2 regions of the Variovorax sp. BGA-UO-ETr-C22 genome follow, and region 2 is predicted to be linked to the other one. Evidence: predicted binding sites of a transcription regulator. Region 2 holds the regulator's gene; the other holds the start of a gene.
What was found. The regulator HrcA, encoded in region 2, represses chaperone genes, less so after heat shock. The targets are predictions, from matches to a motif close to TTAGCACTCNNNNNNNNNGAGTGCTAA.
Positions count from the first base shown of each region.

Region 1: AC57B8_RS15775 (co-chaperone GroES) is a predicted target of HrcA. The motif match lies at 3,247-3,273, and genes of this name have one in related genera.

Region 1 is NZ_JCAQPA010000010.1:506,110-510,623, reverse strand. It holds gene AC57B8_RS15790 (LysR substrate-binding domain-containing protein) at 1-126, shown strand, start outside; gene AC57B8_RS15785 (copper-transporting P-type ATPase) at 107-2,329, opposite strand; gene AC57B8_RS15780 (plastocyanin/azurin family copper-binding protein) at 2,485-2,982, opposite strand; gene AC57B8_RS15775 (co-chaperone GroES) at 3,360-3,650, shown strand; gene groL (chaperonin GroEL) at 3,707-4,514, shown strand, end outside.
Region 2 is NZ_JCAQPA010000010.1:905,960-910,473, reverse strand. It holds gene recN (DNA repair protein RecN) at 1-717, opposite strand, end outside; gene AC57B8_RS17680 (NAD kinase) at 755-1,660, opposite strand; gene hrcA (heat-inducible transcriptional repressor HrcA) at 1,692-2,699, shown strand; tRNA gene AC57B8_RS17670 (tRNA-Ile) at 2,735-2,811, shown strand; gene AC57B8_RS17665 (efflux RND transporter periplasmic adaptor subunit) at 3,072-4,199, shown strand; gene AC57B8_RS17660 (efflux RND transporter permease subunit) at 4,219-4,514, shown strand, end outside.

The DNA of each region.
Region 1 (4,514 bases), 400 kb from region 2:
ATGCTGGTGCTGCCGCCGGGACAGCCGCTGTCCGGCCTGGCGGTGCGCGTGCTCCAGCTCATGCGCATCCAGCTGGCCGAAGACCAGAAGGCCCTGGCGGGCCTTCTCAAGCCTCGCGCCAGGTAGCGCCGCGCAGGCGCAAGGCATTGGTGATCACCGACGCCGAACTCAGGCTCATCGCCAGCGCCGCGATCATCGGCGACAGCAGCCAGCCCGTGAACGGGAACAGCACGCCCGCGGCCAGCGGCACGCCCAGGGCGTTGTAGAGGAAGGCGAAGCCCAGGTTCTGCTTCATGTTGGCGATGGTCTGCTCGGAGATGACGCGCGCCTGCGCGATGCCGCGCAGGTCGCCCTTGACCAGCGTCACCTGGGCGCTGTTCATCGCGACATCGGTGCCGGTGCCCATCGCCACGCCCACGTCGGCCTTGGCGAGCGCGGGCGCGTCGTTGATGCCGTCGCCGGCCATCGCGACGATGCGGCCCTCGCGCTGCAGCCTGTCGACCAGCGCGAGCTTGTCGGCGGGCTTCACTTCGCCGTGCACCTCGTCGATGCCCAGCTTCGCGGCGACGGCGCGGGCGGTGGTCAGCCCGTCGCCCGTGGCCATGATGACGCGCAGGCCCGAAGCCTTGAGCGCGGCCAGCGCCTCCAGCGTGGTGGGCTTGATCGGGTCCGACACCGCGAGCAGGCCGGCGGCCTGGCCGTCCACCGCCAGGAACATGACGCTCGCGCCCTCGGCCCGCAGCGCCTCGGCCTGCGGCTTGAGTGCGTCGACCCGCACGCGCAGCTGTTCCATGAGCGCCGTGTTGCCGAGCGCCAGCTTCCTGCCGGCCACGGCGCCGCTCACGCCGATGCCGCTGCTGGATTCGAAACCCTCGGGCGTGTCCAGCGCCAGCTGGCGCTCGCGCGCCGCCCGCACGATGGCGTCGGCCAGCGGGTGCTCGCTGCCCTGGTCCAGGCTGGCGGCCAGGCGCAGCACCTCGTCGGCGGTGAAGCCGGGCGCAGGCACCGCGCGCTCGAACTGCGGCCGGCCTTCGGTCAGGGTGCCGGTCTTGTCGACGATGAGCGCATCGACCTTGCGGAAGTTCTCGATCGCCGCGGCATCGCGGAACAGCACGCCCTGCGTGGCCGCCTTGCCGGTGGCCACCATGATCGACATCGGCGTCGCAAGGCCGAGCGCACAGGGGCAGGCAATGATGAGCACCGCCACGGCATTGATGAGGCCGTAGACCCAGCTGGGCTGCGGCCCGAAGAACCCCCAGGCGAAGAAGGTCAGCACCGCGATGGCGATCACCGTCATCACGAAGTAGCCGGCGACCTGGTCGGCCATCCGCTGCATCGGCGCGCGCGAGCGCTGGGCCTGCGCGACCATCTGCACGATGCTCGCGAGCACGGTCTGCGAGCCGACCTTTTCCGATTGCATGACGAGGGCGCCGTTGGTGTTGAGCGTCGCGCCGATGAGCTTGTCGCCCACGCGCTTGGTCACGGGCAGCGGTTCGCCGGTGAGCATCGACTCGTCGACCGCGCTGCCGCCTTCGATCACCACGCCGTCCACCGGCACCTTCTCTCCGGGGCGCACGCGCAGCTTGTCGCCGACATGCACATGGCCGATGGGCACGTCTTCCTCGGTGCCGTCGGCGCCGATCCGGCGCGCCGTCTTGGGCGCGAGCCCCAGCAGCGACTTGATGGCCGCGGAGGTTTGCGAGCGCGCCTTGAGCTCAAGGATCTGGCCCAGCAAGGTGAGCGAGATGATCACCGCGGCCGCCTCGAAGTAGACCGACACGCGCCCCATCGACACGAACGATGCGGGGAACACGCCGGGCGCCACCGTGGCCACGACGCTGTAGACAAAGGCGGCGGCCGTGCCCAGGCCGATCAGGGTCCACATGTTCGGGCTGCGGTTCGCCACCGACTGCACCGCGCGCACAAAGAACGGCCACCCGGCCCACAGCACGATCGGCATGCTGAGCACGAGCTCGATCCAGCTTTGCGTGCCCATCTCGAACCACTGCAGGCGGTGGCCGGCCATGGCGAGCACGGTGACGACAACGCTGAGCGGCAGTGTCCAGAAGAAGCGCCGCTTGAAGTCTTTCAGCTCGGGGTCTTCGCCCTCGTCGAGGGTCGGCATCTCGGGCTCCAGCGTCATGCCGCACTTGGGGCAGTTGCCCGGGTGGTCCTGCCGGATCTCCGGGTGCATGGGGCAGGTGTAGACCGTGCCTTGCGCGGCGGGCTGCGCAGGGTCCGCGGGCGCATGCCCGTGCGATGCGTGGTGATCGTGGTGGTCGTGATGACCGGGGGGGTGTCCTGCGTGCCTGGTGGACGTGTCGTTCATTCGCGTTCTCCGACAGGAAAGGGGGAAGCCCTTGAGGGGGAAGCGATCAGTGTCCAGGTTGACACGATGTGAAGGTCAAGCCCTGTCGCGCGATCCCCTGGAAGAAAAAGCGCCGGCATGGCGGCCGGCGCGTGAAAGACGCGCGCGCATCACGCTCACTTGCCGGCCTTGCCCACCAGCACCGCGCCCTTCATTCCGGCGTCGTAGTGGCCCGGTTGCAGGCAGCCGAAGTCGACCTTGCCGGCCTGGGTGAACTGCCAGACGATCTCGCCGGTCTTGCCCGCGGCCAGCGTGACCATGTTCGGATCGGCGTGCTCCATCTCCGGGTTCTTCTTCATGGCCTCGTAGTGCGCCAGCAGCGCCTTCTCGGTCCCGAGCACGAGCTCGTGCTTCAGGACGCCGGAGTTCTTGACGACGAAGCGCACCGTCTCCCCCTGCTTGACCTTGATGTCCGCCGGCGTGAAGCGCATCGAGTCCGTCATGTCGACCTGGACCGTGCGCGTCACCTTGGCGGCCACGCCGGGCTTGCCGACGGCGGCTTCGGCATCGTGGCCGTGGCCGTGGCCACCTGCATGGGTGCCCGAAGCAAAGGCGCCGGCAGCGGCCAGTGCGGCTCCTGCGGCGAAGACGGTGTTGCGGAAGGTGTGTGTCATGGTGTCCTTGGAGGTTGCCGGGATGCCGCGACTCTAGGAAGCCAAGCCCATCCACCACCGATCACCCGGATTACAAAAAAGCAATCTGCGCGCGCGACCTACGTGCATCGGCGACATGGGCACGGCCTTATTTTGTCCGGGCAAAATACCTCAAAGCTCCACGACCGAAGGCACCCGGCCACCCGGTGTTTCCCCGGAAAAGCACGGCGGTGCCAAACGGCGGCAAGGGCGCCGCCCTTGAAAGGTCATCGAATGCCCTTATGATTAGCACTCGCTGCTGACGAGTGCTAACAGCCCTCCCATCCAGTCGACAGGTCGCCGGTTTCTCCGGCGCCCGACCACAAACAAACCCGTTTCTTACCCTTCCAGGAGATGCAATGAAACTTCGTCCTTTGGCCGATCGCGTGATCGTCAAGCGTGTTGACAGCGAAACCAAGACCGCCTCCGGCATCGTCATCCCCGACGCAGCCGCCGAAAAGCCCGATCAGGGCGAAGTCCTGGCCGTGGGCCCGGGCAAGCGCAACGACAAGGGCGAACTGGCCGCACTGACCGTCAAGGTCGGCGACCGCGTCCTGTTCGGCAAGTACAGCGGCCAGACCGTCAAGGTCGATGGCGACGAACTGCTCGTGATGAAGGAAGACGACCTGTTCGCAGTCGTCGAGAAGTAATTCTTCTCCTCCCTTTCGATCTCATCCAAATTCAATCCATTCGGAGTTAATTCATCATGGCAGCAAAAGACGTAGTCTTCGGCGGAGAAGCCCGCGCACGCATGGTCGAGGGTGTCAACATCCTGGCCAACGCAGTCAAAGTGACCCTGGGCCCCAAGGGCCGCAACGTGGTGCTCGAGCGTTCGTTCGGCGCCCCCACCGTGACCAAGGACGGTGTGTCCGTGGCCAAGGAAATCGAACTCAAGGACAAGCTGCAGAACATGGGCGCCCAGCTCGTGAAGGAAGTGGCCTCCAAGACCAGCGACAACGCTGGTGACGGCACCACGACCGCCACGGTCCTGGCCCAAGCCATCGTTCGCGAAGGTTTCAAGCTGGTGGCTGCCGGCATGAACCCGATGGACCTGAAGCGCGGCATCGACAAGGCTGTCACGGCCCTGGTCGCTGAGCTGAAGAAGGCTTCCAAGCCCACCACCACCTCCAAGGAAATCGCGCAAGTCGGCTCCATCTCGGCCAACAGCGACGAAACCATCGGCAAGCTCATCGCTGACGCGATGGACAAGGTCGGCAAGGAAGGCGTGATCACCGTGGAAGACGGCAAGTCGCTGGACAGCGAACTCGACGTCGTCGAAGGCATGCAGTTCGACCGCGGCTACCTGTCGCCCTACTTCATCAACAACCCCGAGAAGCAATCGGCGCTGCTCGACAACCCCTTCGTGCTGCTGTTCGACAAGAAGATCAGCAACATCCGTGACCTGCTGCCGGTGCTGGAGCAAGTCGCCAAGGCGGGCCGTCCGCTGCTGATCATTGCCGAAGAAGTCGAAGGCGAAGCCCTGGCGACCCTGGTCGTGAACACGATCCGCGGCA
Region 2 (4,514 bases):
GAGGGCGCCGTTGTCGTCGTCTTCGAGCGCCTGGCTTGCGCCTTGGGCGGCGTCGATGAGGGCCTGCGCGTTCGAGATGCGCGAGTGGTGGGCCGAGAGTTCGTCCCACTCGTCGGCGCCCGGCGCGAGCTTGGCGACTTCGGAAATCTGCCACTGCAACCGCTCGCGCTCGCGTTGCAGCGAGTCTTGCGCCGAGCGTGCGTGCTCGAGCGCCGAGAGCGCCTGGCGCCAGCTCTGCCAGGCGGCGTCGAGCGCGTCGGTGCGCGCGCCCGCGTAGGCGTCGAGCAGGCCACGCACGGCCTCGGGGCGGGTCAGGCTCTGCCAGGCGTGCTGGCCGTGGATGTCGAGCAGGCGGTCGCCGAGTTCGCGCAGTTGCGTGGCGGTGGCGGGGCTGCCGTTGATCCAGCCGCGGCTGCGTCCCTGCAGATCGACCGTGCGGCGCAGCAGCAGGCCGTCGCCCGCCTCGAAGCCGCCTTCGTCGAGCCAGCCGGCCAGGGCCGGGTCGGCGTCGAATTCGGCGCTCACGTCGAGCCGCTCGGCGCCTTCGCGCACGGCGCCGGCGTCGGCGCGGTTGCCCAGCGCCAGCTGCAACGCGTCGATCAGGATGGACTTGCCGGCGCCGGTTTCCCCGGTCAGCACCGTGAAGCCGGCAGACAGGTCGAGTTCAAGGGACCGCACGATCACGAAGTCGCGCAGTGCGATGCGTCGCAAAGCCATCTCAGTTCGTCCTCAAGCTGGGGGCTTGGTCCTTCATTCAGGAGCCCCCTTCGTTCCAATGGAGTTTTTTCCGCAGCGTGTCGAAGTAGCTCCAGCCGCGCGGGTGCAGGAAGCGCACCCGGAAGTCGGAGCGGCGCACCACCACGCGGTCGCCGATGGCGAGCGAGGCGAGCGACTGCATGTCGAAATTGGCGCTGGCGTCGCGACCGCTCACCAGTTCGATCACGATCTCGTCGGCATCGGGCAGCAGCACGGGGCGGTTGGACAGCGTGTGCGGTGCGATCGGCACCATCACCCAGCCCGGCACCGCCGGATGCAACAGCGGCCCGCCGGCCGACAGCGCATAGGCCGTCGAGCCCGTGGGCGACGCGATGATCAGCCCGTCGGCGCGCTGGTTGGCCACGAAATGGCGGCCCACCGACACGCGCATCTCGACCATGCCCGAGGTGGCGCCGCGGTTGACCACCACGTCGTTCATCGCGAGCGCGTCGAACACCACGGCCTCGTCGCGAAGCACCTGTGCGTGCATCAGGCTGCGGTGGTCTTCTTCGTATTCGCCGGCCAGCATCGGGATCAGCGTGGCCTGGTAGTTGTCCAGCGGGATGTCGGTGATGAAGCCCAGCCGCCCGCGGTTGATGCCGATCAGCGGGATGCCGTAGCACGCGAGCTGCCGGCCGATGCCGAGCATGGTGCCGTCACCGCCGACCACGAGGCCGAGGTCGCAGCGCTGGCCGATTTCTTCGACCGACAGTGCCTGGTAGCGCGGGTGCGGCGGGGCGTCGGTGTCCTCGCAGGACGAACGCTCCACGAACACCGTGCAACCCTGCGATTCGAGGAAGGCGCCGATGCCCTCCATCACGCCGTCGCGCGCATCGGCCTGCGCCCGGGCGCCGGAAGCCTGGTATTTGCCGATCAGGGCGACGTGACGAAAGCGTGAGGTCATAGCTCACAAATTACAACACTAAAATCTTGCAATGCTGGACGACCGTGCCAAGTTGCTGTTGAAGACGCTGGTCGAGCGTTACATCGCCGATGGGCAACCCGTCGGATCGCGCACGCTCTCGCGTTCGGCGGGGCTGGATCTCTCGCCCGCGACCATCCGCAACGTGATGTCCGACCTCGAGGCGCTGGGGCTCATTGCCAGCCCCCACACCTCGGCCGGACGCGTGCCGACCACGCGCGGCTACCGGCTCTTCGTCGACACCATGCTGACCGCGCAGCGCGAGCAGATGAGCACGCCGAGCCTGGCGGCCGACCAGCCGCAGAAGGTGATCGCCAACGCCGCGCACCTGTTGTCGAACCTGTCGCAGTTCGTGGGCGTCGTGATGGCGCCGCGGCGCGTCTCGGTGTTCAAGCAGATCGAATTCTTGCGCCTGTCGGAGCGGCGGCTGCTGGTGATCATCGTCTCGCCCGACGGCGATGTGCAGAACCGCGTGATCTTCCCGGAATCCGACTACTCACAGTCGCAGCTGGTGGAAGCCTCGAACTACATCAACGCGCACTTCGCGGGCCTGACGATCGAGCAGGTGCGCGACCGCCTGCAGTCCGAGGTCGAGAAGCTGCGCGGTGAAATTGCCGCGCTGATGCAGGCCGCGGTGCAGGTCAGCTCCGAAGTGCTCACCGATGCGCAGGCCGACGACGTCGTGATTTCCGGCGAGCGCAACCTGCTGTCGGTGACCGATTTTTCCAGTGACATGGGGCAGCTGCGGCGTGCCTTCGATCTTTTTGAAGAGAAGGCGCAGCTGATGCGGCTGCTCGACGTGTCGAGCAAGGCCGAGGGCGTGCGCATCTTCATCGGCGGCGAAAGCCAGGTCGTGCCCTTCGAAGAGCTGTCCATCGTCAGCGCCAACTACGAGGTCGACGGCCAGGTGGTGGGCACGCTGGGCGTGATCGGCCCGACCCGCATGCCGTACGACCGCATGATCCAGATCGTCGACATCACGTCGCGGCTGGTGAGCAACGCGCTGAGCCACCGCAAGTAAGCGGCTGCGCGCGGCGCATAGAATCGGGCCCGCGTGGGCCGTTAGCTCAGTTGGTTAGAGCAGCGGACTCATAATCCGTTGGTCGAGTGTTCAAGCCACTCACGGCCTACCACCACACATTCCCCCTCTGTAGACACTCCGATGAAGGCCGCATTGCGCGGCCTTTTTCTTTGCAGCCGCGAGGGCGCGAGCGAGGTTAGCGGCCGCCGCCGATTTCACCTACGGCAAACACAGGATTCCTTCAGGTTGCAACGCAACATCGAAGGCAGAATGCACCATTTGAGTGCAAATGTAACGAGCCGGGTGATCCCTGCGCACGCCGCACTGCGATTCCCGATGGCCATGACCCCGCTTTTCAAGCTCCTGCTTCCGATGTCCCTGCTCGCGCTCGCTGCATGCGGCGCCAAGCAGGCTTCCACCACCGATGACGCGCCGCCCGAAGTCGGCGTGGTGGCGCTGCACGCCAGCGACGTGGCTGTGCACACCGAGCTCGCGGGCCGCACGGCCGCCTACCGCGTCTCCGAGGTGAGGCCACAGGTCAACGGCATCGTGCGCAAGCGACTGTTCGAAGAGGGCGGCATGGTCCGCGCGGGCCAGGTGCTGTACGAGATCGAGCCCGGCCCGTTCGAGGCCGCGCACGAGCAGGCGCAGGCCGCGCTGGCCACGTCGCAGGCCACCATCGCCAGCCTGCGCGGCAAGGCCGATCGCTTCGGCGAACTGGTCAAGGCCAACGCCGTGAGCAGGCAGGAACACGAAGAGGCGCAGGCGGCGCTGGTGCAGGCGCAAGCCGGCGTGAAGGCCGCGCAGGCGGCCGTGAAGGCGGCACGCATCAACCTCGACTTCACGCGCATCACCGCGCCCATCGCGGGACGCATCGGCCGCTCCGCCGTGACCGAAGGCGCGCTCGTGGCGCCGGGCCAGGCGATGGCACTGGCCACGATCCAGCGGCTCGACCCGATCTACGTCGACGTGGTGCAGTCGAGCCTGGCGTTGACGAAGCTCAAGCGCCGGTTCATCTCGGGTGACATGGCGCCGGCCAGCACCCAGGTCAGCCTGCGCATGGAAGACGGCTTGCCGTACCCGCATGCCGGCACGCTGAAGTTCTCCGAAGTGGCCGTCGACGAGGCCACCGGTTCGGTCACGCTGCGCGCGGAATTTCCGAACCCGCAAGGGCTGCTGCTGCCCGGCATGTACGTGCGCGCGCAGGTTGAGTCCGGCGTGGAGCGCCAGGCCATCCTGGCGCCGCAGCGCGGCGTGGCCCGCAACGAGAAGGGCGAGCCGACCGCGCTGGTGGTGGCGGCCGACAACAAGGTCGAGCTGCGCGCGCTCGAAGTGCGCAGCACCGAGGGCGAGCATTGGGTCGTGACCCGGGGCCTGCGCGAGGGCGACCGCCTGGTGGTCGACGGCCTGCAGCGCGCGCGCCCCGGCGAAAAAGTGAAGCCGGTGCCGGTGTCCACGGCGGGCGCATCGTCCGCTGCTGCGCCTTCTCCGGCCGACTAATGAGAAGCGACAACCTCCCGTGATCGCTCATTTCTTCATCCAGCGGCCCGTCTTCGCCTGGGTCATCGCCATCCTCATCATGCTGGCCGGCGGCGTGGCCATTCGCACGCTGCCGGTGTCGCAGTACCCGGACATCGCGCCGCCGACCGTGGTCGTGTCGGCCAACTACCCCGGCGCCTCGGCGCAGGCGGTGGAAAACAGCGTGACGCAGGTGCTCGAGCAGCAACTCAAGGGCATCGACGGCCTGATGTACTTCAAGTCGACCAGCAGCGCCGCCGGCTGGGCCGAGATCAACGTCACTTTCCGCCAGGGCAT